3 regions of the Streptomyces sp. NPDC060198 genome follow, and region 3 is predicted to be linked to each of the others. Evidence: riboswitches for the same ligand, from Rfam matches in the RefSeq annotation. Region 3 holds a riboswitch; each other region holds the start of a gene.
What was found. A riboswitch is a leader RNA that binds a small molecule or an ion and turns the genes downstream of it on or off. The one in region 3 is predicted to bind cyclic di-AMP.

Region 1 (10,188 bases), on a different contig from region 3:
GCCCTCACGGGCAGTGGATCAGCCCTTGAAGCGGGGGAACGCCGAGCGGCCGGCGTACACCGCGGCGTCGTCGAGGATCTCCTCGATGCGCAGCAGCTGGTTGTACTTGGCGACGCGGTCGGAGCGGGCCGGGGCGCCGGTCTTGATCTGACCGCAGTTCACGGCGACGGCGAGGTCGGCGATGGTGACGTCCTCGGTCTCACCGGAACGGTGGGACATCATGCACTTGAAGCCGTTGCGCTGCGCGAGCTCGACGGCGTCCAGGGTCTCGGTCAGCGAACCGATCTGGTTGACCTTGACGAGCAGGGCGTTGGCCGAGCCCTCCTCGATGCCACGGGCGAGGCGCTCGGGGTTGGTCACGAAGAGGTCGTCGCCGACGATCTGCACCTTGGTGCCGAGCTTGTCGGTGATGACCTTCCAGCCGGCCCAGTCGTCCTCGTACAGCGGGTCCTCGATGGAGACCAGCGGGTACGCGGAGACGAGCTCCTCGTAGTACTCGGTCATCTCGGCGGCCGAGCGGGACTTGCCCTCGAACTCGTACTTGCCGTCCTTGTAGAACTCGGACGCGGCGACGTCGAGCGCGAGCGCGATGTCACGGCCGGGGACGAAGCCGGCCTCCTTGATGGCCTCGACGATGAGGTCGAGCGCGGCGCGGTTGGACTCGAGGTTCGGGGCGAAGCCGCCCTCGTCGCCGAGACCGGTGGAGAGGCCCTTGGTCTTCAGGACCTTCTTCAGCGTGTGGTACGTCTCGGCACCCCAGCGAAGGGCCTCGGAGAAGGACTCCGCGCCGATCGGGGCGATCATGAACTCCTGGATGTCGACGTTGGAGTCGGCGTGCGACCCACCGTTCAGGATGTTCATCATCGGAACGGGCAGCAGGTGCGCGTTCGGGCCGCCGAGGTAGCGGAAGAGCGGGAGGTCGGCGGCCTCGGAAGCGGCGTGGGCCACGGCGAGCGAGACGCCGAGGATGGCGTTGGCGCCGAGCGAGCCCTTGTTCTCCGTGGCGTCCAGGTCGCACATCGCCTGGTCGATCAGGCGCTGCTCGGTGGCGTCGTAGCCGACGAGCTCCGGGCCGATCTGCTCGATGACGGCGAGGACGGCCTTCTCCACGCCCTTGCCCAGGTAACGCTTGGGGTCGCCGTCGCGAAGCTCGACGGCCTCGAACGCGCCGGTGGAGGCGCCGGACGGAACGGCAGCACGGCCCGTGCTGCCGTCGTCGAGACCAACTTCGACCTCGACGGTGGGGTTACCCCGCGAGTCGAGGATTTCCCGGGCTACGACGACGTCGATGGACGGCACGAGCATCTCCTTCTGGGATGTGACGCTGACTGTGCGGGGCTCTTGAGCCTGGCGACTAGAGCCTAACCGGACACAGGACATCGGCCAGCCGACCGTCCGTCCAGTGACACGGCGAGCCTACACATTGTTTCCGTACGGAACATAACGTCCGGCGGTACGGGGGTCGGCGGCCCGCGGTACAGCGGGGTGCGCGGCACGCTCCTCCCCCGCTCCACCTGTACGCCACCCGCGGGCGCGCACCCGCACCGGCGCCGGAAAAGGCCCTGGCCCGGCACGCGGGGGGAGTGCGCGCCGGGCCAGGGAGTGGGAAAGGGGTGCCGCCGGACACCCCCGTTCCGGGGAGGAGTGGTTCGTGATTACTTCAGGTGGAGCTGCTGACCCGGGAAGATGAGGTCGGCGTCCTCGACGATGTCGTGGTTCAGCTTGAAGAGCTTCTGCCAGCCACCCTTGACGCCCTGCTTCTCGGCGATGGTGCTGAGGGTGTCGCCGGTGACGACCTTGTACTCGCCGTCACCCTTCTCCACCTTGTCGCCGGTCGGCGTGGTGACGGTCTCGGACTTCGCGGCAGGGCGCTCCTCGCTGCGGGAGGCGGTCTGCGAGTCGGTGGCGCGGTCCGGCGTCGCCGTGGCGGCGCTGTCGTCGGTCGCGGTCGAGCCGGTGCTCGCGGAGGAGCCCGTGTCGACGCCCGGGTCGACACCGTCGTTGGTGAGGTTGCCGGCACCGGCGCAGGACCAGGCACCCGGGCCCTGCAGGTCGAGCAGCACCTCGGCGGTGGCGATCTGCTGCTCCTTGGTCGCCAGGTCGGCGCGGGGGGCGTACTTCGTACCGCCGGCGGCGGCCCAGCTGGACTGCGAGAACTGCAGACCGCCGTAGTAACCGTTGCCGGTGTTGATGGACCAGTTGCCACCGGACTCGCACTGGGCGACGGCGTCCCAGGTGGCGACGGAGGCGGCGGAAGCGTTGGTGGCGCCCATCAGCGGGAGGGCGATGGCGGCACCGGCGACGCCGGCGAGCGTGGCCACACGGACGGCCTTGGACGAGCGGCGGTGCTTACCGTTGCTGGACAGCAGCATGGAACGTCTCCTCACCGACGCCTACGAGGTGAGCTGTCGGGTTCGGGCCAATGAGTGCCCGGCCACACGTCCTTGCGTGTGGCTTAACCCCTAGCCGGTCCCGGTCGCCCGTCGCTTCCGACGGGCCGTCCGATACCGGCGGCTTACCTGGGTCCCCCGCTCCTGCCTACGGCGCTTTACGCGTCTGTTCCCTTCGACCGACGGCAGGATTCGGCGTGACGGTCGACGGGGCCCGCGGTGCGAGCGGTTCTGACCGTAAACAGAGGGAACCCCCACATTCAATGATGGACATATACGACAATCAGACCTTACTGGTCACGCCCGGATAACCGTTTTCGCAGGTCAAAGCGGACATCCGCGAACCTCGGCGACCGCGACACGCCGGAACAGCGAAGAGACCCATGTCTCACTTTCGCAAAAGTGGACATAGGCCCCTTAACTGCCCCTCTTTTTGGGGTGTTTTCCCGAATTGGATCAGTTGGCGGGAGCGGTCTCCGCCGTGTCGGGAACGGTCTCCGGCGTGTCGGAGGTGGTGTCCGACGCGGCCGCAGCGGTGTCGGTCGCCGCGGGGGCCGCCGCCGTACTCAGGTCGAGCTCCTGGCCGGGCAGGATCAGGTCGGGGTCGGAGCCGATCACGCTCTCGTTGGCCTGGTAGAGCTCGGTCCAGCCGTCGGAGAGGTTCTGCGCGTCGGCGATCGCCCAGAGGTTGTCGCCGGACTGGACCGTGTACGTCCCGTCCGTCGCGAGCGTCGCGTCGTCGCGCGCTTCGCCGTCCCCGCGCGAGGCGTGCCGGCCGGTGTCGCGCGACGCGTCGGCGGCGGCGGCCTCGGCCGGGTCGGGCGTCCCGCGGTGCTTGCCGCCCGTCGCGGTGTCAGCGGTCGCCGCGTCCGTCGCGCCGCCCTTCGCACCGCTCTTGCCGGGCGTGGTGGCGCCCGGGGTGGCCGAGCCGGAGGGCGAGGGGGTCACGGAGGCGTCGGGGCCCGGCGTGGCGCTGCTGCCGGTGGTGGTGCCGGAGTCCGAGGCCCCGGTGGAACCGGAGGTGCCCGTCGACTCCGTGGTGCCGGTGGAGACGGGTGCGCCGTCCGCGTCCGGGATCGTGCCGGCCGAGGCACCCGCGTCCGTGGAGCCGGGGTCGACGCCGATGGGGGTGCCCGCGGGCGCCAGCCCGGAGATCACCGCGCACCCGGGCCACGCCTGCGGGCCCTTGGCGTCGAGCACCTTCTCCGCCACGGCTATCTGCTGGGTGCGGCTGGCGAGGTCCGCGCGCTGCGCGTAGTCCGTACCGCCGTAGGCGGACCAGGTCTCCTGGGAGAACTGCAGTCCGCCGTAGTAGCCGTTGCCGAAGTCCGCGCTCCAGGTGCCGCCGCTCTCGCATTCGGCGACCTTGTCCCAGGTGTTCGCGTCCGCCGCGCCGGCGCTGCCCGCGGCGAGCAGCGGAATCGCGAGGGCGGAGCCTGTCACGCCGGCTGCGACGACGATGGCGGGTGCCTGGCGAGGGCGGCGGTGTCTGCCGTTCGCGGAGCCCATGGGAGTGCCTTCCGTGTGACTGACGGGTGAACTGATGCGTCGAACCGTGAACCTAGCGGGACTCGAACGTGTGTCACAAGTCGATGCCTCGCAGATCACGTGAACATCACAGTGTTGACGGAGCGTCACTTTCACCGAGCGCCGGTCCCGGCGTGAACTCCACCGGAAGGGTGCGCAGTCCACGCATGATGAGCCCTCCACGCCACCGCAAATCGGCCGTTTCTCCCGCAAGACGCAGGTCAGGGAGACGTCTCAACAAGGTGGCGAGGGCGGTCCGTCCCTCCAGCCGGGCGAGCGGCGCACCCACGCAGTAGTGGATGCCGTGGCCGTAGCCGAGGTGCTGATTGTCACGCCGGGCGAGGTCGAGCACGTCGGGGTCCTCGAAGCGCGCGGGGTCGCGGTCGGCCGCCGCGAGGACCACGAGCACGGGATCCCCGGCCGCGATCTCCTCGCCTCCGAGGGTCAGCGGTTCGGTGGCGTACCGCCAGGTGGCCAGCTCCACCGGGCCGTCGAAGCGGAGCAGCTCCTCGACGCCGGTGGCGAGCAGCTCCTCCTCCCCCGCTTCCAGCGACGCCTGGAGGCGGGCGCGCTCCTCGGGGTGGCGGAGCAGGGAGTGGGTGCCGTTGCCGATGAGGTTGACCGTCGTCTCGAAGCCGGCGAACAGCAGGATGAAGGCCATCGCGGCGGCCTCGTTCTCCGTGAGGTGCTCGCCGTGGTCGCTGGTGCGGATGAGTTCGGAGATCAGGTCGTCGCCCGGGTTCTCCCGCTTGCGGTGGATGAGTTCGGCGAGGTAGGCGCGCATCCGCTTCACCGAGCGCGCCACTCCGCCGCGTGGTCCGCCGCCGTGGCGGATCATCATGCCCGCCCAGTCCCGGAAGTCGTCCTGGTCCTCCTCGGGCACCCCGAGCAGGTCGCAGATGGCGTAGATGGGGAGCGGGAACGCGAACTCGTGGATGAGGTCGGCCTTGCCCTCGGTCACGAACCGGTCGATGAGCCGGTCCGTCAGCTCCTGCACCCGGGGCGCGAACTCCGCGACCCGGCGCGGGGTGAACGCCTTGGACACGAGCCGGCGCAGCCGGGTGTGGTCGGGCGGGTCGATGTTGAGCAGATGGGTCATCAACTCGGCCTTGCGCTCCCCCGGAATCCCCGTCTTCCCCTTGGCGTGCGCAGACCCGGCGTGGTGGACCGGGTTCTTGGAGAGCCGGTTGTCGGCGAGGGCGTGACGGGCGTCCGCGTACCGGGTGACCAGCCAGGCTTCGACCCCGCTGGGCAGCGTGGTCCGGTGCACCGGGCTGTGCTCGCGGAGCCAGGCGTACGCGGGGTACGGGTCGGTCGCGAACTCCCAGGTGAAGAGTTCGGGGGCGGCGCTCGCGCGGTGCGCGGGGCAGCCGGCGGGCGCGCCGGGGCCGGGTTCCACGGGGCTGTCGTCCACCGGCCGGTCACTCATCGTCGGTGCCCGGAGTGTCCGCGCCCTCCGCCGCGAGGATCGCGTCGCGGTAGGCGCGGGCCGCGGCGCGCAGGGCGGCTTCCGGGTCGACGCCCTCGGCCTCGGCGCGGACGGCGAGGGCGAGCAGTTCGTAGCCGAGGGTGTCGCCGGTGGGCGGGGCGACCTCCAGGCCGGAACCGCGGACCCGGCCGCCGAGCTTCGCCGCGAGGGCGAGGGCGGGCTGACCGAGCGGGACGCCCTCGGTGACCGAGTCGCGTCGCTTCTCGACCGCCTTGGTGCGCAGCCAGTGCGCACGGACGTCCTCCGGGGTCTTCGCGGTCGCGTCGCCGAAGATGTGCGGGTGGCGGCGGATCAGCTTCTCCACCAGGGTGCCCGCCACGTCGTCGACGGAGAAGGGCGCCTGGGTGTCCTCCTCGGCGATCCGGGCGTGGAAGACGACCTGGAGGAGGACGTCCCCGAGCTCCTCGCGGAGTTCGTCGCGGTCGCCGTCCTCGATCGCCTCGACCAGCTCGTACGTCTCCTCGATGGCGTACTTGGCGAGCCCCCGGTGCGTCATCGTCGAGGTCCACGGGCAGTCGCGGCGGATCACGTCCATGACCTGGACGAGGTCGAGGAGGCGGGCGCCCGGCAGGTCGTACGAACCGGGGAGCAGCTCCAGGTCCGGCATCCGTACCCGGCCGGAGCCGCCGAGGCGGGCGAGTCCGTCGGTGAGCCGCTGATCGCCCTCACCGCCGACCAGCACCACCACGGTCCGGTCACCGGCGCAGGCGTCGACGAGTTCCTCGGCGGTCGGCTCGGTGTGCTCGACGGTGACGCCCGCCTCGCGCAGGTAGGGGAGCTGCACGTGGTCGGGGGCGCCGCACAGGACGCGGTCGGCGGTGCGCAACGTCTGCCAGGCGGGCCAGGACAGCAGTCCGGGGGCGACTCGGTGGCTGGCGGTGAGGAGGACGACCCGGCCGGGTGCTTCAGCGTTCACCCGTCGAACCTACCCCGGCGGCGTGTCAGCCCGCCGGGGCGGTGTCCGTCTGCCCGGAGCCGTCCTGCCCGCTGCCGTCGCCTCCGGCGCCGTCCCCTCCGGACGTCGCGTCGTCGGCGCCGGTGGCCTTGGCGAGCCAGGGGGACTCGTAGGTACCGAGGCGGATCTGCTGGTCGTCCCAGGCTCCGTAGCGCGGGTTGACGTCGATGTGCAGCGACTTCGACGCCTTGGTGAGCGCCTCGGTCACCTTCTGGGTGCCCTCCTGGGTCTGGAGGTCCGCGCCGAGCGAGGCCGCCAGTTTCGGCAGCTGGACCTCCTGGCGGAGGTCGCCGTCGATCTGCTCCGGGGAGATCCAGCGCTCCTGGAGGAGGGTCGCGGCCAGCTCGTCCTCGCCGCCGTACTGGGCGACGGCCGTCTGGTGGACCTGCTGGAGCTCCTTGCGGCTGACGGTCACCCCGGCGTCCTCGGCCGCCTTGTCGAGGACCTGTCCGAAGATCAGCCGGTGCAGGGCGGCACGCGGGAGCTGTCCGGACCCCTTCACCAGCTGGGCGGACTGCGGCGAGTTCTGCTGCGCGCCGCGCACCTCGGCGACGTCCGCCTGGAGGGTGGAGACCTCGATCCGCTGCCCTCCGACGATCGCGGCGGCGCCGGGATGGGCCTCGCCGCCGCAGGCGGTGAGGACGGGCGCGGAGAGCAGGAGTGCGGCGGAGAGGGTGAGCGCGGTGCGACGACGGCGGTGCAAAGGGAGCCTCCCGATGAGAGTTTGTGCATCAGTGCACAAAGCCTTGCGGTGATCGATGTTAGGCAGTGGCGGCCATGGGGGCCACTGGTTCGACCAACGATTCGGGACGAGTTGGGGATGTGGTGCCGTCGGGGGGTGTCCGCCCCGGCCGTGCTCGGCGTCGGCCTCAGCCGCCGCGTACGTCCCGCTGGTGCGTCAGCTGACGGCGGAGTTCGGCGGGGAGCGGGTGGTGCGGGCCGTAGGAGCGCTCGGTGTCGTACAGCAGGGCCTGGAGTTGGGCCCGGCCGGCGGTGTGGTCGCCGACCGCGAGCAGCAGCAGACCGATGCGGTGGCGGATGTCGAAAGCCCGGCCGGGGTCGGTGGCGACGGCTCCGTAGACGTTCTCGTAGTACGGAAGGACCGCGCGGTACTCGTTGAGCGCGGCGGCCGTCTCGCCCAGCTGCTCCAGGCACTGGGCGGCGTCGTAGCGGTACTGGAGCGTCTGCGGGTCGCCGGGGCCCGCTTCGGAGGCGCGGTCGTCGGCGAGGCGCCGCAGTTCGGGCAGGGCGCGGCGGTACTGGCCGTCGTCCATCAGCGTCGCCGCGTACTGCTTGCGCAGGATGCGGACGACGGGTGAGCGCTCGCCGTGCTCGGCGGCGGCGGTCGGCAGGATGGAGCCCAGGATGTCCACGGCCTGGGTGATCCGGCCCTCGCCGAGGAGCTGCTTGACCTCGTCCACGGCGCGCGCCACGTCCGCCCGGCCGGACGCCGGACGCTGGGCGGGTACGGGCGGCGGGCCGAAGCCGCCGGCCGTCACGGGAGCGGGGGCGGTCGCCCGGTCGGGCCAGGGGGCGTGCGGGCGGAGGAACGGTCGGGTCGGATCGAGCGGCCCGGCGGGCGTCCCGTGCGCCGGCAGCAGCGGGGCGAGGGCCTCGTACACCTCCTGGGCGGAGCCGGGACGGGCCTGCGGGTCCTTGGCGAGCAGCCGCAGGACGAGGGCCTCCAACTGCTCGGGCACGTCGGCCCTCAGGTTCCGGACCGGCAGCGGGGGTTCGTAGAGGTGGCGGTGGAGCACGCCGAGGGCGGTGGACCCGGAGAACGGCACGTCCCCGCTGAGCAGCTCGTGCAGCAGCACGCCGAGTGCGTACAGATCGGTGTACGGGCCGACCGCGCCGCCCATCGCCTGCTCGGGCGCCATGTAGGCCGGGGAGCCGATCGGGGAGCCGGTGTGGGTGAGCCGGGTGGTGTCGGTGTCCAGCACGGAGGCGACGCCGAGGTCGAGCACGGTGACGGTGCCGTCGGGGCGGACCATGACGTTGCGGGGCTTGAGGTCGCGGTGGACGATCGGCACCGCGTGCACGGCGCTGAGCACCGCGCAGAGCTGGGCGGCGACCGCCACGGCCCAGGGCCACGGGTAGGGGTCGTGCTCGGCGAGGTGGTCGGCGAGGTCGGAGCCTTCGACGTACTGCATGACGAGGAAGAGGTCGTCGCCGTCGCCCCCGGCGTCGTGGACGGTCACCAGTCCGGGGTGGTCGACCTGCGCGGTCACCCGGCACTCCCGGGCGAACCTGCGGCGCATCTCCTCGGCTTCCTCCCGGCCGCCGGGCACGCCCATCCGGTCGGGTCGCAGCAGCTTCACCGCGACCCGGCGGTCGAGCCGCTGGTCGTACGCCGTCCAGACCTGGCCCATGCCGCCCTGGCCGAGGATCGCGGCGAGGGCGTACCGCCCGGCGACGACGCGTCCGCTCACCGGCCCTCACCCTCCTTGCGCAGGTAGTCGCTCAGCTCGTCCAGCTCGGCGCGGACCTGGTCGAGCCGCTGGGGCGGGCCGGGGCGCCGCGGGGGCGGGGTGGGCTGCGGCTGCGGGGTGGGCTGCGGCTGCGGCGGGACGGCTCGGTAGGGCGCGGCGGGGCCCTGCGGGTGAGGGGTGACGGGCGGTGCGCCGTAGGGGGGCGTCCGGTGCTGGGGGGTGGTGGCCGGCGGGTAGCCGTACCCCTGGGCGGGGCCTGCGGACGGGTAGCCGGGGGTGGCCCGCGCGCGGGCCGCGAGGGCCCCGGGGCCGTTCGGGCCGAAGTGCCGGATGTCGGCGAAGAGGTAGTACCAGGTGACGCCGCCGAGGAGGGCCAGGATCCAGCCGATCAGGGCGAACGCCTGGTTGTCCGTCATCTCGTCCTCGGCGCTGGGGAGCACGTCCAGGTAGACGCCGAGTCCGACGGTGAGCACGACGGACAGGACGAACAGCCCCCAGTCGCGCGGGCGCCGGGTCACGATGGCCAGCCGCAGCATCGCCGTCCATGCCAGGAAGCCGCAACTCAGCACGGTCAGTGCCACGAAGACCACGCGCAGGACCGTCAGCGTCGCCGAGGACGGGCGCGCCGGGGGAAGCTCCGGCGGATAGCCGTAGCCGTGCATGTGCCGCTCCCGGGAGGCGATGGGCGGATGTGTGGTGCGAGCGTATACACCCACGCGTGCGGCCGTTCCCTGGTTGTGCACAACGGACGTGACTCAGCTCACTGAAGGGGACACCGTCCCGTCCGTGAGTCCGTCGTACATGCCCTGGACCAGCAGCCCGCCGAGTCGGCCCGCCGTGCGCAGCGCGTCCTCGAAGGCGGCGAGGGCGCGGAACTGCTCACCGTACCGGCGCTGTTCGTCCAGCGGGAGCCGGGGCAGCCGGATACGGCGGGCGTCGAGCCGCGAGGCGGTGGAGGCGTGGCTGCTGGCACGGCGGTTGTTGGCCGTGCCACGCAGGAATCCGGCGAGGAACCACGGGTCGAGCACGGCCGGATCGGGGCGCAGCAGTTGGAGGTTGCGGCCGAGCACGGCACCGGCGGTCGCCTCGTCCACGACCCGGACGACCGAGCCGCCGCCGAGCACGGGGACGACGACGTCCCCCGTGCGCAGGACGACCGCGTCGTCGGCGGGCCCCGCCGCACCGGTGGCGCTCGCGGAGGCGGGCCCGGTCGCGAGGAAGGCGAGGGTCTCGGACTCCTGGGCGGGGCCGGCGGGAGCGCCGCTGGGCGGGGTGTTGCCGAGGACGTCGTGTTCGGTGAGGACGGGCCCCCGGCCGCCGCCGGAGCCGCCGGTGCTGAGCCGGAGCGCGCCCGCGCGGGCGAGTTCACCGAGGGTGGTGAACGGCCGGGAGGCG
Region 2 (10,188 bases), on a different contig from region 3:
CATCCAGGAAACCCCGCACACCTGCACGGTCGGCGCGGCCCGGTCGAACGCGTTGGCGGACATCCGGGTGCGGAGTCGTCCGGGCGACCGCTTCGCTGTCTCGTACGCGGCGCGTGGGCGCTCGCCGAACGGTGTCGAATCCCCGCTCCGCCGGACCGGTGCACCCGGCGTACACCGGCGGTGGGGGGCGCTCAATGGGGAGCTGCGCGCTCCCCCCTATGGACGACGAGGAGTCGCCGCACGGCGCGGCTCGGGCCGGCCCGGGCGGGGCGCGGTAGGTTCCGCAGCCGTGGCGGGACAGGGCAGGAGAAGCACAGAGGTGGGGAAACGGCTGTACGGGAACGGTTGGGCGTCCGGGGGTGTCAGTGCCCGGCGATTCGTGCGGATCCTGCCTGCCCTGCTCGTCCTCGGCGGGCTGGTCTTCGACATCGCGTCACCGCCCCGCTTCACGGCGGTACCCCTGTTCGTCGCCGCGCCCCTGATCGCCGCGCCGTTCGCCTCCCGGACCGGCACCGTCCGGATCGGAGCCGCCTCGCTGGCCGCGGTCATCGCGATGCGGGTGTACGTGGGCACCATCGGCGAGATCGTCCCGATCATCGAGACGCTCACCGTGGCCACGACGGCCGTGCTGGCGCTGGTCATCAACGGAGTGGTGCGGCGCGGCAGCGAGCAGCTGGCCTCCGCCCGGATCATCGCGGAGACCGCCATGCGCGCGGTGCTGCCCGTCCCGGCCGACCGGGTCGGCGGGCTCCACGTCGCCGCGCGCTACGAGGCGGCGCAGGCGGACGAGTACGTCGGCGGCGACCTGTTCGCCGTCGCGGACACCCCGCACGGGGTACGTCTCGTCCTGGGCGACGTACGCGGCAAGGGGCTCGACGCGGTCGAGGCGGTGGCGGTGATCATCGGCGCGTTCCGGGAGGCCGCCGAGCAGGAGGAGACGCTGGAGGGGGTGACGCAGCGGCTGGAGCGCGCGTTGGCCAGGGACGCGGCGCGGCGGGGCGGGCTGGACCCGGTGGAGGGGTTCGTCACCGCGGTGCTGGCCGAGATCCCGCAGGGCTCCGCCACGCTGCGAATCGTCAACCGGGGTCACCCCGAGCCGTTGCTGCTGCATGCCGGGGGAGCGCTGGACGTGCTGCGGCCCAGTACCCCGGCGCTGCCGCTCGGCATGGCGCTGGGGGCCTGGCCGGACCGGGCGGACGAGTGGGACCTCCCGCCGGGCGCGACCCTGCTGACCTACACGGACGGGCTCTCCGAGGCGCGCGACCCGGCGGGTGTGTTCTACGACCCGGCGGAGCGGCTGCGGGGCCGGATCTTTCCCGGCCCCGACGAGCTGCTCTCGGCGCTCACCGACGACGTCCGGCTGCACACCGGTGGGCGCTCGACGGACGACCTGGCGCTGCTCGCGGTGGCCCGGCCGGCGGAGGACCAGCCGGAGCGCCGGACCACCGTGCCGATCGTGGGCCGCGGCGGCGGCTGACGCAGGTCCGGGGCGGCCGGCGCCGCCCTCGGAAACACGCCCGGGTGGCGCTCCCGCGGTCGGCTCCGCGGACCGTCGCGCGGGTGCGGCGACGGTCCGTAGCAGGGTGGTGCCGCTCGATAACATATGACACACCGTCAGATGAACGGCGCTGTACGACTCGTCCGCAAGTCGCCCGGATAGGTGTGGGAATGCCCAGGTAAATCCCGGCCCGAAGTGGGAATGATCAAGGGGAACGGCTTGGAATCGGAGCCGTATGTCTATTAACGTTCGATAACGCAGCGCGGTCGTCCCAGCCGTCGTCAGAGACGGCGCCGTGCGCGAGCGCCGAATTCCGCAAGGGAACCGGGGAACCACCTTCTTGGGGTGAATCGGACACCTGTGTCTCGACAGAGACACCAGGCGCCCGTAGGAGACCTTCCTGCTCCGAACCCGTCAGCTAACCCGGTAGGCGAGAAGGAAGGAAAGGAGTGCGCCCACGTGGCGTCCAACCAGCCTGCCCCCGAAGCCCCGTCACCCTTCGCCACCCGTGAGGGTTTCGGCTCCCCTGGCGACGCCGACAAGGCCTGGGAGGAATGGAACCCCACCGAGGATTCCCTCCGCCCCGTACGCGGCCGGCACCGCGTCGCCAAGCAGCGTGGTCTCGCGCGTAGTTCCACCGTCCTCGGGGTCGGCGTCATCGCGGCCGTCGGTGCGGGCGGCATGGCCACCGCGCAGAGCAAGCCGCCGGTCTCCATCTCTCTTCCCGATTCGCTCGCGGACAACCTTCCCGACGCCAAGTCCCTTCCCGGGCTGGGTGCTCTGATCACCGCGGTCGAGTCCGACGACACTCCCGTGCCGGTGGCGGCGTCCGCGCCGTTCACCACGGCCGGACTCACCACCGCGGAGACCGAGAAGGGCGCCACCGACGCGGGCGAGGCGCTGCGCGCCCGCATCCTCCAGCAGGCCGAGCAGCAGCAGTCCGCCGCCGACGCGGACGCGAAGGCGGCGGAGGAGGAGGCGGCGGCGGCCAAGGCCGCCACCGAGGCCAGGAAGCAGCAGGACGTGGCCACCGCGAAGGCCGCTGCGGAGAAGAAGGCGGCCGAGGAGGCCGCGGCGGAGAAGGCCGAGGCCGAGAGACTCGCCAAGCTCGCCGCCAGTTACTCGCTCCCCACCTCCGCGTACACGATCACCTCCACCTTCGGTGAGGCCGGCACGATGTGGGCCTCCGGGCAGCACACCGGTCTCGACTTCGCCGCGCCGACCGGTACCCCGGTCAAGGCCGTGCACGGTGGAACGGTCAAGTCGGCCGGCTGGTCGGGCTCGTACGGGTACCGCACGGTCCTTGAGCTCGACGACGGTACGGAGATCTGGTACTGCCACCAGTCCTCCATGGACGTCGTCGCCGGCCAGCAGGTCAACACGGGCGACACCATCGGGCGCGTCGGAGCCACCGGCAATGTCACCGGCCCGCACCTCCACCTCGAAGTCCACACCCCGGACGGCACCGGCATCGACCCGATGGCCTGGCTGACCGGCAAGGGCCTCACCGTCTGACGCCTCCGGGCCCGCACCGGCCCGGGCGGCCGGGTACCTCCGCCGGACACGCCACGGGCGTCTCCCCAGCCCCGGCAGCCTTGACGCTCCCCCCGACGTCAGGGCTGCCGGCCTCTCGTCCTGCCGAAACCTCGGCCGGAACCGTCGCGCGGCCAGTCGCCGGAGCAGTCGCCGTCGGCATCTCGGCCGGAATCGCGGCCGCGCGTGGCGGCCGGAGCCCCGGAAGCGGAATACGATCTCCCGTCCGCTCCGTTGAACCCCTCATGACTTCTTCTCTCCGCACACTCGGAACGTCCGGCATCGAGGTCTTCCCCCTCGCCCTCGGCGGCAACGTCTTCGGCTGGACCGCCGACGAGGCCCAGTCCTTCGCGGTGCTCGACGCCTACACCGCGGCCGGCGGCAACTTCGTCGACACCGCCGACGCGTACTCGGCCTGGGTCCCGGGCAACCGGGGCGGTGAGTCGGAGGCGCTGATCGGCAAGTGGCTCAAGGCCCGTGGCAACCGTGCGGACGTCGTCGTCGCCACCAAGGTCGGTGCCCACCCCCAGTACCGAGGGCTCGCCACCGGCAACGTCAAGAGCGCGGTGGAGGAGTCCCTGCGGCGCCTCGGCACCGACTACATCGACCTTTACTACACGCACTACGACGACGAGAGCGTCCCGGTGGAGGAGATCGTCACCACCCTCGACCAGCTGGTCAAGGAGGGCAAGGTCCGCGAGCTCGGCGCCTCCAACATCAGCCCCGAGCGCCTGCGCGCCTCGCTCGAATTCTCCGAGCGCGAAGGGCTCGCCCGGTACGTCGCCCTCCAGCCGCACTACAACCTGGTCTCCCGCGACACCTACGAGGGGCCCGCCCAGGACCTCGCCGCCGAGACCGGCCTCGGCGCGGTCCCGTACTACGCGCTGGCAGCCGGCTTCCTCACCGGCAAGTACCGGCCGGGTGCGCAGGTGGAGAGCGCCCGCGCCGCGAGCGCCGGAGCGCACCTGGAGTCCGAGCGGGGGCAGAAGGTGCTGAGCGCGCTGGACGCCGTCGCCGAGGCACACGGGGCCGAGATCGCCACCGTCGCACTGGCCTGGCTCGCGTCCCGCCCCACGGTCGTGGCGCCGATCGCCTCGGCCCGCACGCCGGAACAGCTCCCGGCGCTGCTCGCGGTCGCAGAGCTCACGCTGACCGGTGAGGAACTGGACCGGCTCACCGAAGCCTCCGCCTGAGCGACGGCCTCACCCCGGAGGATGCAGATAGGGGTTGTGCCCGCCGTACTGCCGGTGCGGAGGCGGCTGCGCAGGAGCGGGCGACGGGACCTGCCCCGTGCCGTACGGGGATGCCGGGTCGGTTCCGTACCCAGCCGGAGCCGGACCCCCCGGCGCGCCGGGCCAGGACTGCTGCGGGGACGGCGACGGGGGCGCCCAGCCCCGGGCGTGCGCGCCGTGTGCCGCGTGGGCGCCGTGCGCGTGGGCTCCGGGGCCGTACGGGTGGGGCACCGGACGGCGGACGGCCGGGCGGAACACGCTGCGGGCCGCGTGGCTCAGCGCGGGGGCTGCGACGTTCCTGCGCTCCCAGAGGTGGTGCAGCAGCTCCTGCTCCCGCGCCGCGAAGTCGACGCCCACGGTGCCGCGCCGGGCGTCCCGCCGCAGCGCGGCCAGTGAGGTCGCGAACGACTCGTACTCCGCGACGGCCCGGGCCGCCGCCCGGCCCCTGGCCCGGTCCGACGCACCGTGCCAGTGCCGCGCCAGATCCCGGGCCATGCCCCGGGCACGCATCGAGGCGAGCGCGAGCGGTTCGGCCGGGGTGAGCCAGCCGGCCATCGCGTACGCCGGGAACTCGGCGGCGAGCGTCCGCAGTTCCCGGCCGCGCGACCAGATCGCCAGCCAGGTCAGCAGCCCGAACGCGGGCATCATGGCGGCGCCGTAGACCAGGTAGAAGCCGTACGGCCCCCAGGTCGCCGAACCGTTCCACAGGGCGTGCATGCCCATCGCGAGCAGCACACCCAGCAGTGGGAGCGCGATCCGGCGGACCCGTCGCCGGCCGCCCCCCGCACGGCTCGCGGCGGCGAGACCGAAGCCGATGCCCGTCATCGCCGTGAACACCGGGTGCGCGAAGGGCGACAGGACGATCCGCACGAAGAAGGTGCCGACCGTCAGCGACACGATCCCCACCGTCCCCAACTGCCGGTCCTCACCGAAAGCGTTGCCGAGGTAGAGGATGTTCTCGCTGAACGCGAAGCCGGTCGCGGTGAAGCCCGCCGCCACGATCCCGTCGACGACCCCGTTGAACTCCCGTCTGCGGAACAGGAAGAGCATCAGCACGGCGGCGCCCTTCGCGCTCTCCTCGACGATCGGCGCGACGACCGTGGCCCCCAGGGTGTCGGCGCCCGACGGATCCGCCGAAAGGTTCGCGATCCAGTACGTCGCGAAGGAGTTCGCGACGATCGCGACCAGCGCCGCCGCGCACGAACCCCAGGCGAAGGCGAACAGCAGATTCCGCCAGGGCGCCGGTTCGACCCGGTCCAGCCAGCGGAACGCGGCCATCAGGAGCGGCACCGGCAGCACCGCGAGCCCCAGACCGACGAGGAACCCCTCGGTGCCGGTCTCTTCGCGCACCAGAGCCAGGATGAGCAGCCCACAGATGGCCAGCGTGACGATCACCGCGCCCGCGCGGAACGCCTTGCTGCGCCACACCAGCCCCACCCGGCGCGGGCGGTAGCGCCAGTGGGCGCGCTCCGGGACGGCGCCCAGGATCTCGCCGAGCCGTTGCTCTTCGAGCACGGGGACGGCGGGTTGCGGATGTCGGTGCTGCTCGGACCCGGCGGACATGTCCCGACCCTAACGAGCGGGACCGACAACTGACCAGGCGGTTCCCGCACGGCCCGCGTCGCCGGCAGGGCGCACGGCCGATGTCGTCGGCAGGGCGCACGGCCGATGTCGTCGGGAGGTCGCGCGGCCCGCGTCGTCGACAGGGCGCACGGCCGCCGGGAGGCCGCGCGGGTCCGTCGGGCGCCCCTGGCCGACGGACCGGTTCTCAGATCCTGGTGAAGAGCAGGTCGTGGACGACGTGCCCCTTGTCCAGGCCCTGTCCCTCGAAGCGGGTCAGCGGCCGGAACGCGGGACGTGGCGCGTAACCGCCGTCCGCCCGGGTGTTCTCGAACCGGGGGTGCGCGGTGAGCACCTCCAGCATCTGCTCCGCGTAGGGCTCCCAGTCGGTCGCGCAGTGGATCACCGCGCCGGGCTTCATACGGCCCGACACCAGGTCCAGGAAGTCCGGCTGGATCAGACGGCGCTTGTGGTGGCGGCTCTTGGGCCACGGGTCGGGGAAGTACACCCGCAGACCGTCCAGCGACTGTGGCTTCAGCATCTCGCGGAGCAGGATGATCGCGTCGCCGTTGGCGACCCGCACATTGTCCGAGCCCGCCTGGTCGGCGAGGCGGAGGAGATTGCCCTGGCCCGGGGTGTGCACGTCGACGGCGAGGATGCCCGTGGCCGGGTCGTCCGCCGCCATCTGCGCGGTCGCCTCGCCCATGCCGAAACCGATCTCCAGCACGACCGGCAGCCCGCCGAACATCTGGTCCAGGTCCAGGACGCGCAGACCGTCGATGTCGAAGCCCCACTGCGGCCAGAGGCGTTCGAGGGCGTCCTGCTGGCCGATCGTGACCCGGCTGCGGCGCGGCTGGAAGCTGCGGATGCGACGCTCGTGGTGCGAGCCGGCCGGATCGGCGGCGGGCCCGCCGGGGAAGCGCGGCTCCTGGCGCAACCGGCGCTGCCGGTCGAAGGAGGCGGCCCGTCGGGCGGCGGCGTCGGCGGCCTCCGCGGCGTCCACGTCGGCCGTCTCCTCGGTCGGGTCCGCGGCTGCGTCCACGTCGGTGTTCACGTCGGCGTCCATGGCGGAGGCCTCGGCGGTCCCGGCGTGCGCGCCGGGCTCCGTGCTGGGGTTCAGGGGCTGCTCAGACACAATGCCCCGATTCTACGGCTGGCGGCCTCCACCCCGCTCCCCGTGCCAGGGCCAGGGCCCGCCGGGCGATCTCCCGCCCCACCGGCAGCGCCGTGGCGAGCGCGGCGTCCGCGGGGGCGTGGAGCACGTGCACGGTGTGCGGGGCCTCACGGATCAGGAAGTCGTCGACCGGTGTGCCGTCGCCGTGCACCGCCTGGGCCCGCACCCCGGTGGGGGCCGGGCGCAGGTCGTCCTCGGTCACGTCGGGCAGCAGCCGCCGGAGGGCGGCCGTGACCGCCGACCCCGTCGCTCCGGCCCGCCCGGCCCGCTCGTCCGGCGTGGTCCGTGCGACGGGCCCGGTCCGCTCCGGCGGAAGGACCGCACCGGCGTGGACGAGGGGCGCCCCGCCCCGTACGTACGCCTCCTGCCGACGCGCGGTCCGCCGGGAGACGGGCCGGGCCAGCACCGAGAGCAGACCCCCGGGGTGGAGCACGGGTTCGGCCCGTCCGGGCGGGCTCGCGCCGACCGGCCCCACGTGGACGGTCCCGTCGACGGACCGTACGAGGCCCCGGACCAGCTGCGCCCCGAGGAACGGGTGCCCGGCGGCCGGCACCGGGTGCACCACCGCGCTGACCAGCTCCGGCCTGCGCAGCTCGTAGTAGATGTCCCGGACGGGCAGGACGCGCACCCCGGGCTCGTCGCCCGCGAGCCGTGCCACCCGGTCGCTCCGCGGGCCCGCGGCGTTGACCAGGGCTCGGGCGCGGACCACGGTCCCGTCCGCCGTGCGGGCCGCGACGCCCCAGGGCCGCCGGTCCACGGCGGTCACCCGCGCCGCGCACCGTACGACCGAGCCGGCCGCGGCGACCTCGCGCGTCAGCGCGGCGAGGACCCCGGCCGCGTCGCAGACCCCGGTGGTGGAGACCCGGATCGCCGCCTGTCCGCGCACCCGGGGCTCGTACTCCGCGATCTGCGCCGGGCCCAGCTCGCACACCGGCAGCCCGTGTTCCCGGCCGCGCTGCGCGAGGGCGTGGAGCCGGGGGAGCTCGGAGCGGTCCGTCGCGACGATCAGCTTGCCGGAGACGGTGTGGGCGATGCCGTGCCGCGCACAGAAGTCGGTCATCTCGCCGCCGCCGCGGGCGGCGAACCTGGCCGTGAGGGAACTCCGGCGGTGGTGGACACCACTGTGGATCAGCCCGCCACCCGGTCCCGCGAGGTGCTCGGAGGGGTTCCGCGCCTCCTCCAGGACCGTGACCCGGGTCCCCGGCGCCGCGCGCGTGAGCGCGTACGCCGTCGACAGGCCGACGATCCCGCCGCCGATCACCAGCACGTCGCAGTCGTAGTCCGCGTGCGTCCTCATCACGCCACCTCCCTCCCCGATAGTGCACTGACCCGCTGACAACCGGATCAAACCCCGGACGGGGATGGGACGTGGCGCGTGTTCCGGCGGAGGGGGCGCGCGGGTGGCGTCAGGCGGGCGCCACCAGCAGCGGACGGGCCCGCTCGCGCAGCTCGGCGACGCGCGGCTCGTCCCCGTACGGTTCGAGGCGGTGCAGCAGGTCGCGGACGTACTCGGTGGTCCGGGCGGAGGAGATCCGTCCCGCGACCTCCACCGCGCGGGTGCCGGCGGCGCACGCGGCGTCGAGGTTGCCCGACTCCAGTTCGGCCACCGCGGAGACGACCAGCCGCAGACCGTGCGAGCGGACGAACTCCTCGGTGGGCTTCGACAGTGCGAGCTCGGTGAACCTGCGCACCTGGCGGGGTGCCTTGAGGTCGCGGTAGCACTCCGCGGCGTCGGCGGCGAACCGGTCGTACGAGTAGAAGCCGAGCCACGAGGGATCGGAGTCCCCCGGCCGCGACCGCTCCAGCCAGCTCTCCGCGCCCCGCAGCGCGGCCCCGGCCGCCGGGGCGTCCCCCGCCTTGGCGTGGGCGCGCGCCTCCACCAGCCGGAAGAAGCTCATCGTCCGGGCCGTCGCGAGACCCCGGTTGCGCTCGACCGCCGCCTGCGCGAGGTCGACGCCCTCGTCGGCGAATCCCCGGTAGGTCGCCTGGAGCGACATCGAGGCCAGGACGTACCCGCCGAGCGGGACGTCGGCGGCGGCCCGGGCGAGCCGCAACGCCTGGATGTAGTAGCGCTGGGCGGCCTCCTGTTGACCGGTGTCGAAGGCCATCCACCCGGCCAGCCGGGTCAGTTCGGCCGAGGCGCCGAACAGCGCACGGCCCACCTCGTCGCTGTACGAACCGAGCAGCAGGGGTGCGGCGTCGACGCGTAAGCACTCCGGGACCATCGACGAACGCCAGTCCCCGCCGCCGTACTTGGAGTCCCAGCGACGCGCGTCCTGGGCGGCCTCGCGCAGTTTGGCGACGTCGCTGTGCCCGACCCGGAGCGGCGAGGCGTCGGCCACGGCCTCGGGCCCCGGCTGTACGGGGACCACGCCATGCCCGGCGGGCAGTACCAGACCGCTCCGCGCCGGACCCGTGGGCGCCGGGCGTACCGCCCCCGGACCGGCGAGGAGCGCGGTCCGCGCGGCGGCGGAGTCCCGGGCGACCGAGGGGTCGGCGGGGGTTATCAGCCAGCGCGAGGCGGGCGTCGCGTAGGCGCTGACCGAGAAGGATCCCGCCAGCGACTGCCAGATGCCGTTGCCGCCGCGACGGCCGGCGAGGTCCAGGCGGTACAGCTCCGTGGCGGAGCGCACCGCCTCCGCCACGTCGCGAGGGAAGGCGAGCCCGACCTCCGGCGCCGGGTCGGCGTCGGCGAGGCCGATCTCGTGCAGCGGGACCGGCCGGCCCAGCTTGGCCCCGATCGCGGCGGCGATGAGATGCGGCGCCGCGCCCTGCGGCACCATGCCCTTGGCGACCCAACGGGCCACCGAGGTCTTGTCGTAGCGAAGTGTCAGCCCGCGCTGTGCTCCGAGGTCGTTGACCCGCCGGGCGAGCCCGGCGTTGCTGATTCCCGCGAGGGCGAGAACCGTGCCGAGCTTCTCGTTCGGCCCGCGTTGCTCCCTGGACATGCGCCACCCCTCGACACACAGACAGCCGCCGCGTCACCGGGGGCGGCGCGCGGCATTCGTACCGTGTTCTCCTCGCGGCGGGACCTCCTGGGCCGGGCGCACACGCATGTGGCCGAACCCCGAGGAATATGCCGCCGTGCTGAGACCATCGGTAAACCCAGCGTAGTTCTCCGCATCCCTACCGTTAAGGGGCATGGGTTCGGATGGCGGGATTGTGGCCCGCGCCAGGCGTCGTCCGGGGAG
Region 3 (10,188 bases):
TGCTCCGTCGCGAGTTTCCGCGCGGCGTCGGCGATCTCGTACGGGCGCACGGGCGCGAGTCCGCAACGCCGGGCGGCTGTCGCGGGTGCCAACGGCTCGGGGTAGCGCGCCAGTTCGACCGCCGTGACCTCGCCGCCCGCCAGTCGTACCACTTCGGCCGCGTCGCCGTTCTCCCCCGGAGCGACTCCCGTCTGCGCGGGTTTGAGCACCGCGACCCGGCCGCCCGAAGCGACCGCCACGGCCGCGGTCACGATCGTCTTGCCGATCTCGGTGCCCGTGCCCGACACCACCAGAATGGTCATGGTCATCCTTCCCGCGCCGCGGCGCACACGGCACGGCAGATCCGTGCCACGTCCTCGTCGTCCGTCACGTACGGCGGCATCGTGTACACGAGGTCCCGGAACGGCCGCAGCCATACGCCCTCGCGCACCGCCGCGCGGGTCGCTGCCTCCATGTCCACCTCGTGGTCGAGCTGGACGACCCCGATCGCGCCCAGAACGCGTACGTCCGCGACCCCGGGCAGACCGGCGGCATCCGCCAGACCGGTCCGCAACCCCGCGCCGATCCGCGCCACCTCGCCCTGCCAGTCCTGGCCGAGCAGCAGGTCCACGGAGGCGCAGGCGACCGCTGCTGCGAGCGGGTTGCCCATGAAGGTCGGGCCGTGCGCCAGCACGGGTACCTCGCCGCGCGAGATGCCCTCGGCCACCCTCGTCGTGCACAGGGTCGCCGCCATCGTGAGGTAGCCACCGGTCAGCGCCTTGCCGACGCACATCACGTCCGGGGCGATCCCGGCGTGCTCCGCGGCGAACAGCTGCCCCGTGCGGCCGAATCCGGTCGCGATCTCGTCGAGGACGAGGAGGACGCCGTGCGCGTCGCACGCCTCCCTGAGCACCCGCAGGTAGCCCGGCGAATGGAACCGCATTCCCCCGGCGCCCTGGACGACGGGTTCCACGATCACTGCGGCCAGCTCATGGGCGTGACGCGCGATCAGCTCGCGCAGATGCTCCGCGTAAGCCTCGTCGACCTCCGCGTCGAAGCCGTCCGGCGGGGCGTCGGCGAAGATCTGCCGAGGCAGGACCCCCGACCAGAGTTCGTGCATCCCGCCCTCGGGATCACACACGGACATCGGCTGCCAGGTGTCGCCGTGGTAACCGCCGCGCCAGGTCAGGAGCCTCTGCTTGGCGGGCCGGCCGGCCGATCGCCAGTACTGCAGGCACATCTTCACCGCCACCTCGACGGAGACGGACCCCGAGTCGGCGAGGAAGACGTGCTGGAGGGGGCCGGGGGTGATCTCCACCAGCCGGGCGGCCAGCCGGACGGCCGGCTCATGGGTGAGCCCGCCGAACATCACATGGCTCATCCGTCCCAGCTGTGCGTGTGCCGCCTCGTTCAGGACCGGATGGTTGTAACCGTGCACCGCGGACCACCAGGAGGACATCCCGTCCACCAGTTCCCGCTGACCTTCGACGGGTTCCGCCAGTCTCAGCCGGACACCGGAGGCCGACTCCACGATCAGCGGCTCCTGTCGTCCGGGCATCGGCCCGTAGGGGTGCCAGACGTGCGCCCGGTCGAGGGACCGCAGCCGGGCGGGCGTCAGTGTGGACGACGGGGTGTGGGGGAGGCCGGGGGCCGGCCCCACGGAGCGGGCCGGCCCCTCGACGTACGCGTCAGGCATTCGGAGCGAGATCCGTCCCCGCGCCCCGCCTGCGCACGGCCACCAGGTCCGTACGCGCCGCCGTGGCGGCCACCTGCTCCGTCGGCGGGGCCTCCGCCGACGCTTCCACCGCCACGGCCGGTCCGCCGCAGGGGGCACAACCGCCGCCCGCTTCCGACCCGCCACCGCCGCCGCAGGCACCGGAATCGTCGTGCGCCCCGCAGCCCGCGCGCGCACCGGTCGCGGCCCGGTGGCCGGGCAGCGTCGTGGTGTCCGCGCCCTCCACCTCGAACCCGGCGTCGGTGATCATGTCGAGATCGGCCTGGCCCGCCTGACCCTCACTGGTCAGATAGTCGCCCAGGAAGATCGAGTTGACCAGGTGCAGCGCGAGCGGCTGCATCGACCGCAGATGCACCTCGCGGCCACCGGCGAGCCGCACTTCCACGTCCGGGCAGACGAACCGGACCATCGCCAGGATCCGCAGACACCGCTGGGGCGTCAGATTCCACTCCTTGGCGAGCGGAGTGCCCTCGAACGGGATCAGGAAATTCACCGGCACGGAGTCGGGGTCGAGTTGACGGAGCGCGAAGACCACGTCGATCAGGTCCTCGTCGCTCTCGCCCATGCCGGCGATCAGCCCGGAGCAGGCGGACAGCCCCGCCCCCTGGGCCTGGCGCACGGTCTCCACCCGGTCGGCATAGGTGTGGGTGGTGGTGATGCCGCCGTAGGTGGCCTCGGAGGTGTTGAGGTTGTGGTTGTACGCGTCCGCTCCCGCCGAACGCAGCCTCTCGGCCTGCCCGTCGGAGAGCAGGCCCAGACAGGCGCACACCTCGACGCCCTCGTTCTCGTCCTTGATCGCCTCGATGGTCCGGGAGACCCGGTCCACGTCCCGGTCGGTGGGGCCGCGGCCGCTCGCCACCAGGCAGACCCGCTTCGCACCCCCGGCCACCCCGGCGGCCGCCGCGCGTGACGCCTCTTCGGGCTTCAGCCAGGAGTACTTGAGGATGCCCGCCTGGGAGCCGAGCCGCTGCGAGCAGTAGGAGCAGTCCTCCGGGCACAGCCCCGATTTGAGGTTGACCAGGTAGTTCAGCTTCACCCGGCGCCCGAACCACTGACGGCGCACCCTGCCCGCCGCGGCCACCACGTCGAGCAGTTCGTCGTCGGAGGTCGCCAGCACGGCGAGCGCCTCTTCACGGGTCGGCAGTTCGCGCCGCAACCCCTTGTCCACCAGTGTGCTCAACAGGTCCATGGCGTCGATCCTGACGCACTCCACGGCCATCGGCCAAGGAGGAACCCGACAGCAGAGAGGGGGAGGGTGTGTGTGTATTGCCACACCCTGACCGACTGCGCCCCCGGCTACGCTCTGTGAGCTGCCTACAAAAGGGACCCTCCGATGGCCTACTCCCCGTTCGACTGGACAGAGGAGGAGTCCGGCCGCCGCGCCGCCGCCGGACTCGTCCGTACGCTGCGCCCGCGGCCCGCCGCCACCGAGGTGCTGGACCTCGCGAGCAACGACTACCTCGGGCTCACCCGGCATCCCGAGGTGATCGAGGCGGCGGCCGGCGCCGCGCGGAAGTGGGGGGCGGGCGCCACGGGTTCACGCCTGGTCACCGGCTCCACCGCCCTCCACGAAGAGCTGGAGCGCGAACTCGCCGGTTTCTGCGGCTTCGAGGCCGCGCTGGTGTTCTCCTCCGGCTACGCGGCGAACCTGGCCGCACTCACCGCCCTCTCCCGCGCGGACGGCATCATCGTGTCCGACGCGTCCAACCACGCTTCGATCGTGGACGGTTGCCGACTGGCGCGGGCGAGGACCGAGGTGGTGGCGCACGCGGACCCGGAGGCCGTCGAGAAGGCCCTGGACTCCCACCGCGGGCCGGCGCTGGTGGTCACCGACTCGGTCTTCTCGGTCGACGGGGACGCGGCCCCCCTGTCCGCGCTCGCCGACGTCTGCCGGAGCGCGGGCGCCGGGCTCGTCGTCGACGACGCCCACGGTCTCGGGGTGCTCGGAGCGGGCGGGCGCGGAGCCCCGGCCGCCGCCGGGCTGGCGGGGGACGAGGGGCTGGTGGTCACGCTCACCCTCTCCAAGGCCCTGGGCAGCCAGGGTGGTGCGGTCCTGGGACCCGCACGGGTGATCCGGCACCTCGTCAACACGGCCCGCACGTTCATCTTCGACACCGGACTCGCACCCGCCGCCGCGGGTGCCGCGCTCGCGAGCCTCGCGGTGCTGCGCAGGGAGCCGGAACGCGCCGCCCGGGCGCGCGAGGTGGCCGCCCGGATGCACGAACGGCTGACCGCGGCGGGGTTGCACGCGGCACGCCCGGACGCCGCGGTGGTGTCGGTACGGGCGCCTTCCCCCGAGTCGGCAGTCCGCTGGGCGGCGGACTGCCGGGAGGCCGGGATCGCGGTGGGCTGCTTCCGGCCGCCGTCGGTCCCGGACGGCGTCTCGCGTCTGCGGCTCACCGCCCGGGCCGACCTGACGGACGACCGTGTCGACACCGCCCTGGAGACGATCGCCCGTACGGCTCCGAGGGGCGTCGCCTGACCGGCGGGCGGGGCCGCACGCGCGAGAAGCCCTCAGCGCGCGTCCTCGCCCGGTTCCCCGAGGCCCGAGACGAACTTCCGCCAGGCGGACGCGGAGAAGGACAGCCGGCCCCGGTCCGCGGCCTTGGAATCGCGTACGGACAGCCGGTCCGGCCCGTGTACCGCTGTCTCCACGCAGTTGTTCATACCGGTGCTGCGGCTGCTGCGGCGCCACGGTGAGGCGTCCGGTGCCGGTCGGTCGGCCATGGTGCTCCTTCGGGTCGGTGGACGTCGGCGGGACCGTCCCGCTCCGTCCGGCCGGGCCCGCGGTGGTTCGTCACGGCCGCCCCTCGCGGCCGATCGTCGCGATGAGGTCCCTCGACCGCTCGGGCGAGAGCGCACGCCCCCGCATGGTGCGGAAAGCGGAACCGTACGCCTCCAGATCCTCTTTCCGTTCCAGGTAGTGACTACGCGTCAAGTGGTCAAGAACGACCACATCCAGTGCGGAAGTTGTCGGAAAAGAGAAAATGACGAACGGGCCAGTCAGGCCGACGTAACCTCCGGCACTGAACGGCACCAACTGGATCCGCACGTGCGGGAGTTCCGTCATGGCCACGAGATGGTCCAGCTGGGCCCGCATCACGCGCCGCCCGCCCACCTCGCGCCGCAGCACGGCCTCGTCGAGCACGGCGGTGAGCCGCAGCGGGGCGTCGCACCGCAGCACCGACTGGCGGGCGAGCCGCACTTCGACCAGGGCGTCCAGATGCGCCCCCGGTATCCCGTCCAGCGCGGACTCGGTGACCGACCGCGCGTAATCGGCGGTCTGGAGCAACCCGGGAACCACCGAGGTCTCCAGGGTCCTGGCCGTCTCGGCCTGTGCCTCCAGGGCGATGAAGTCGCGGTACTGCGGCGGAATGACACCCCGGTAGGCATGCCACCAGCCCGTGTCGCGACCGTCCGCCGACCCTGCCAGTGCCGAGAGCAGGGTGCGCAGTTCGGGGTCGTCGACGGCGTAGGCGTCGAGCAGACGGCCGACGTCGGCCGGGGACACCCCGCTCGCGCCCGTCTCGATCCTGCTCACCTTCGACTGGTGCCAGCCGAGCAGCGATGCCGCCTGCTGGCTCGTGAGTCCCGACGAGTGGCGCAGCGTCCGCAACTCCTCACCGAGTTTGCGACGGCGCACGACGGGGCCGTTGCCCATTCCGGTCTCCTTCCGCCGGTCGGCTGGAAGACAAGTGTGCCGAATGTTCGAGCTCCGGTGAGCCGGAGTTCACCGCATTGAGCGATAGATATATGCATATCTCGGCAGATCGTGCCTGCACGGGCTCATGCGGTGGCACTCTGGCGCCAGGCACAATCCGGGCCGATAGGGGTCGCCCGGGCGGAAAGGGACGGCGTCGCCATGGCAGACCATCAGGAAGCACATGTCACCCTGCCGAGCGATCCGGTGTCGGTGTCCGCGGCCCGCAGACACGTGGCCCGCGTACTCGCGGAGTGGGGTATGCACGACGACACGGAGGAAGCCGGGACGGTCCTGCTGATCGTCTCGGAACTCACCACCAACGCGGTCCTGCACACACGCGGCCAGTCACCCACGTTCACGGTGCGGCTGGTGCTCGACCGCGACGAGGAACTGCGACTGGAGGTGACCGACAGCCACCCCCGGTGGCCCAGACGGCTCCCCGCGGCTGTGCAGCAGGACAACGGGCGCGGACTGGCCATCATCAGGGCGCTGGCCAAGGAGTGCGGCGGAGGGTTCGGTGTCACCCCCACCGAGGAGGGCGGCAAGACCGTGTGGGTCACCCTGCCCTGGTCGGTGCCGGTACGGGGCTGACACCACCCCGGCCCGGACGGGGCGCGCGAGACCCGGCGGTGTCGTCGCGCGCCGCCCTGTCCGGGCCGGCCACTCCACGGCGGGCGGCTCGGGACCCGGGCCGGTCAGCGCACCCGCCCGTACCAGACCCGCTTCGTCCAGATCCGCTCCAGCCGCACCACGGAACCGGTCTTCGGCGAGTGCCAGATCTTGCCGTTGCCGGCGTAGATGCCCACGTGGTAGACGCTGCGACCACTGTGGAAGAAGACCAGATCACCCTTCCTGCGCTGCGAGGAGGTGATGTGGCGCGTCTTGTTGTACTGCTGCTGCGCCGTACGGGGCAGCTTCTTGCCGACCCTCTTGAACGAGTAGAGCGTCAGCCCGGAGCAGTCGAACCTGCGAGGCCCGGTGGCCCCCCACTGATAGGGGGAGCCCTTCTTCGACGCGGCGATCCGGAGCGCCTTGGAAGCGCGGGCGGTGGTGGCTGCCTCGGCGTCGGACACCAGGCCGGGGGCCAGCATCGTCGAGCTGAGGGCCAGAGTGAGGACCGAGGCCGTACCGGCCCGGGTGAGCAGAGACGGGACATGAACCTGCGCAGTCATGCGCAACCCTTCGTCAGCCGCCTGTGAAGGATGACCTGTCGGGTTCGGGCTGGCGAAGTCGCCCGGCCGCGCGATGCGGCTTCACCCCGAGGGACGTCCGGTTGCCCGGCCGGCCCGTTGTGCTCGGGTCCTCCACTCCTGCCGATCCACTCCTGTCGACCCGTCATCCGCTCGGCGGCAGGACTCGGCGTCCGCGCGGACCGCCCCGTCAGGGTGGCGGGGGCTTGTCGTCCCACGGATCTTCACTCAGGTCGTGCGGGATTTTCGAGGTGGCAGAGGAAGTCAGTACGGTCGGCCCCCGTTGCGCCGGGAGAGTGGGGGAGTGCCCGACACGGCCGGGGGCGCGTACCGGGCGTGTCTCCACCGAGCTTGCGGAGTGCGGTACTTCGCGGATGGGGAGAACGCCGGGGAGCGCAAATCGGGGGAGAGGCGCAGCGGGCGGAATCCTTGCGCTGAACGGGCGGAAAATCGGATATTCGTTACGGAGTGTCGCTGGTGAAACAGGGCGGATCGGTCCGACTCCGTGCATCTGCCCGGACCCCGGCCTCGACCGGTCCTGCCGAGTGGCCCCGCCCGGCAGGTCCGAAGGCTTCTGCCCCGCCGGGGTCTCCTCGGCAGGCGGGGAAGGCCACCGCCCCGGCCACCGCCGTCGATGGCGCCGCCCTCGACCCTCACGTGGCGTCAGGCCGCACCGTGGGTGCCGTGGAGGATCACTGGACCGTGGGGCGCATGGCCCGACTGGCGGGCGTGAGCGTCCGCATGCTGCATCACTACGACGATCTCGGGCTCGTCCGCCCGTCGGGGCGGACCGCGGCCGGGTACCGGGCCCACTCGGCGGGCGACGTGGCGCGGCTGCGGGAGGTACTCGCCCACCGGCGGCTGGGCTTCGGTCTGAGGGGAGTCGCGGAACTCGTCGGCGACCCGTCCGCCGACGCGGTCGCGCACCTGCGCGGCCTGCTGCTGGAGCGGCGCGATCGGGCCGACGCCGTGGTTGCGGCCATCGACAGAAAACTCGGGACAAGGGCGAGGGGAAGGCAGGTGACACGGGAAGAGCAACCAGAGATGCTCGGCGCATAGCTGTACGACGAGATCGGCGGCGCCTACTCCGCGACACGGCGTACCGGACCGCGGATCGCCGCGCAGATCCGGGACGCACTCGGCGACGCGCGGACGGTGCTGAACGTCGGGGCCGGCACGGGCTCCTACGTGCCGCCGACCGCGCCGTGACCGCGGTGGAACCGTCGGCGGTCATGCGGGCACAGCGGCCGGCCGGATCGGCGCCGTGCGTGGCCGCCACGGCCGAGAGCCTCCCGTTCCGGGACCGGTCCTTCGACGTCGCGATGGCCGTCTCCACCGTCCACCACTGGGCGGACCTCATGGCGGGGCTGCGCGAGATGCGCCGCGTGGCCCGCCGCGTGGTGGCGCTGACGTTCGACACCGATGAGCCCGGATGGCCGGACCGGTTCCGGCTCACCCGCGACTACCTGCCCGGGTCCGTCGGCGCCAATGCCGCAGATCCCGGCCCCCGCCTGCTCGTCGCCCGAACGGACACCGGCCGCGGTCCTGGACCGGCGCCCACCCCGTGCCCTCAGCTTCCCGGCGTAGGCGGTACCGCTACCCGCCCCGCCCGCCGCTCCCCGTCCAGTGCCCTCAGCGCCCGCGCCAGCGTGGCGGCGTGGATCTGTGCTTCCCCCCGCTCGTGCATCAGCGCGAGGGCGTCCCGCAGGGCCGCCGCGTGCGAGGCAAGCGCTTGCGCCGCCCGGAGCGCCCCGTAAGTGTCGCTGCCCCGAGCAGGGTTGATCCGGCCCACCTGGTCCAGGACGGCGAGATAGCGGTCGACGAACTCCGCTTCGGCACGGGTCAGTGCGGGCAGCGGCGGCAACTCCGGTGGCAGCATCGGGGATTCACCTCGTGGGGCGTGGGGCGTGGGGCGTCGGGCGGTGTGCGGGTGGATGGTGCGGCGTTCCCCGATCCGGGGCCGGACCGGCGCGGGCGATCCGGCGTCGTGGACGGGGCCACGGTCGATGCCGTCCGCGACGGACCCGGCCGGCCGGGTCCGTGACGGGGCGGCGCGGAGCGCGTCGTGCCGGCAGCCCGGCACGCCGTGGCTCGGCCCCGCGGTCCGGCGGCAGCTCCGCACCGCACCGGCCGCAGTGGGTTGCTGCATTACTACCCGAGCGCCCGGCGGGCCATGTCGGCGCCGGGCCTCCGCACCGCATGCCGCGCTCCCGCGGCGGTACGCGCCGCGTGCCCCGGGGCAGGTACGCGCCGCACACGAGGCGGGGCAGGTACGCGCCGCACACGAGGCGGGGCAGGTACGCGCCGCACACGAGGCGGGGCCGGTACGCGCCGTATACGAGGCGGCGCCGCGCGGAGGCCGCACCGGAGAGCCGGCCGCGGGCGTGCCCGCCCGACGGAGCGCCGTCCGGGTACCGCCCGGCGCCGGAGCAGGGCGGCGCCAGTTAACGCGACGGAAAAACTTTGGTTCTAACGTGCGTTGCCTGGCCGGTGACGCCCGCCCCCGTACCCGACGAACGTGTCGGCGTCCGACGGGTGCCACCGGGCCGGGCAGGTACCGGGCGCGAGACGATGAGGTGGAAGCGTGCAACTCACCCCGCACGAGCAGGAGCGCCTGCTCATCCATGTGGCCGCCGACGTCGCCGAGAGACGCCGGGCGCGCGGCCTGCGGCTCAACCACCCGGAGGCGGTCGCGCTGATCACCTCCCACATCCTGGAGGGCGCGCGCGACGGCCGGACCGTCGGCGAACTCATGGCGTCCGGACGCAAGGTGCTCACCCGCGCCGACGTCATGGACGGCATTCCGGAGATGATCCACGACGTCCAGGTGGAGGCCACCTTCCCGGACGGCACCAAACTCGTCACCGTCCACGATCCGATCGTCTGAGGGGCGCCGTGATTCCCGGAGAGATCCTGTACGCGGACGGGGCCGTGCCGATCAACGAGGGCCGCCCCGTCACCCGTCTCACCGTCCTCAACGCGGCCGACCGGCCCGTCCAGGTCGGCTCCCACTACCACTTCGCCGAGGCCAACCCCGGTCTCGACTTCGACCGCGGGGCGGCCCGCGGCCTGCGGCTGAACATCGCCGCCGGGACGGCCGTGCGCTTCGAGCCCGGCATCCCCGTGGACGTCGAACTCGTCCCGCTCGCAGGCGCGCGCGTCGTTCCCGGCCTGCGCGGCGAAACCGGAGGTGCCCTCGATGGCTGAACTCGACCGTGCCGTCTACGCCGACTTGTTCGGCCCCACCACCGGCGACCGTATCCGGCTCGCCGACACCTCCCTGCTCGTGGAGATCGAGGAGGACCGCTCGGGCGGCCCCGGACGGGCCGGCGACGAGGCGGTGTTCGGCGGCGGGAAGGTGATCCGGGAGTCCATGGGCCAGGCCCGCACCACCCGCGCCGAGGGCGCCCCCGACACGGTGATCACCGGTGTGGTCGTCATCGACCACTGGGGGATCGTCAAGGCGGACGTCGGCATCCGCGACGGGCGCATCACCGGCATCGGCAAGGCCGGGAACCCCGACACCATGGACGGGGTCCACCCCGACCTCGTCATCGGGCCGGAGACGGAGATCATCGCGG

Region 1: it holds a riboswitch for cyclic di-AMP, as region 3 does, so the genes downstream of both, ACFWEP_RS03165 (transglycosylase family protein) here and ACFWEP_RS11355 (C40 family peptidase) in region 3, are expected to answer to the same signal.
Region 2: it holds a riboswitch for cyclic di-AMP, as region 3 does, so the genes downstream of both, ACFWEP_RS13520 (M23 family metallopeptidase) here and ACFWEP_RS11355 (C40 family peptidase) in region 3, are expected to answer to the same signal.

Annotation. Positions count from the first base shown of each region.
Region 1 covers NZ_JBHWZJ010000011.1:120-10,307, forward strand. Annotated here, with positions in the region: gene eno (phosphopyruvate hydratase) at 19-1,305, opposite strand; gene ACFWEP_RS03165 (transglycosylase family protein) at 1,656-2,372, opposite strand; cyclic di-AMP (ydaO/yuaA leader) riboswitch at 2,376-2,556, opposite strand; gene ACFWEP_RS03170 (transglycosylase family protein) at 2,847-3,899, opposite strand; gene ACFWEP_RS03175 (cytochrome P450) at 4,006-5,346, opposite strand; gene ACFWEP_RS03180 (nucleoside triphosphate pyrophosphohydrolase) at 5,339-6,322, opposite strand; gene ACFWEP_RS03185 (SurA N-terminal domain-containing protein) at 6,348-7,064, opposite strand; gene ACFWEP_RS03190 (protein kinase) at 7,231-8,793, opposite strand; gene ACFWEP_RS03195 (hypothetical protein) at 8,790-9,509, opposite strand; gene ACFWEP_RS03200 (N-6 DNA methylase) at 9,549-10,188, opposite strand, start outside.
Region 2 covers NZ_JBHWZJ010000083.1:158-10,345, forward strand. Annotated here, with positions in the region: gene ACFWEP_RS13515 (PP2C family protein-serine/threonine phosphatase) at 320-1,477, shown strand; cyclic di-AMP (ydaO/yuaA leader) riboswitch at 1,793-1,946, shown strand; gene ACFWEP_RS13520 (M23 family metallopeptidase) at 1,958-3,013, shown strand; gene ACFWEP_RS13525 (aldo/keto reductase) at 3,277-4,224, shown strand; gene ACFWEP_RS13530 (PrsW family intramembrane metalloprotease) at 4,234-5,826, opposite strand; gene trmB (tRNA (guanosine(46)-N7)-methyltransferase TrmB) at 6,032-6,958, opposite strand; gene ACFWEP_RS13540 (FAD-dependent oxidoreductase) at 6,951-8,294, opposite strand; gene ACFWEP_RS13545 (sporulation protein) at 8,404-9,945, opposite strand.
Region 3 covers NZ_JBHWZJ010000062.1:14,023-24,210, forward strand. Annotated here, with positions in the region: gene bioD (dethiobiotin synthase) at 1-302, opposite strand, end outside; gene ACFWEP_RS11325 (adenosylmethionine--8-amino-7-oxononanoate transaminase) at 305-1,675, opposite strand; gene bioB (biotin synthase BioB) at 1,668-2,903, opposite strand; gene ACFWEP_RS11335 (8-amino-7-oxononanoate synthase) at 3,048-4,196, shown strand; gene ACFWEP_RS11340 (DUF397 domain-containing protein) at 4,229-4,441, opposite strand; gene ACFWEP_RS11345 (helix-turn-helix domain-containing protein) at 4,512-5,375, opposite strand; gene ACFWEP_RS11350 (ATP-binding protein) at 5,577-6,008, shown strand; gene ACFWEP_RS11355 (C40 family peptidase) at 6,113-6,589, opposite strand; cyclic di-AMP (ydaO/yuaA leader) riboswitch at 6,593-6,776, opposite strand; partial or broken gene ACFWEP_RS11360 (methyltransferase domain-containing protein) at 7,310-8,083, shown strand; gene ACFWEP_RS11365 (hypothetical protein) at 8,178-8,486, opposite strand; gene ACFWEP_RS11370 (urease subunit gamma) at 9,192-9,494, shown strand; gene ACFWEP_RS11375 (urease subunit beta) at 9,503-9,814, shown strand; gene ACFWEP_RS11380 (urease subunit alpha) at 9,807-10,188, shown strand, end outside.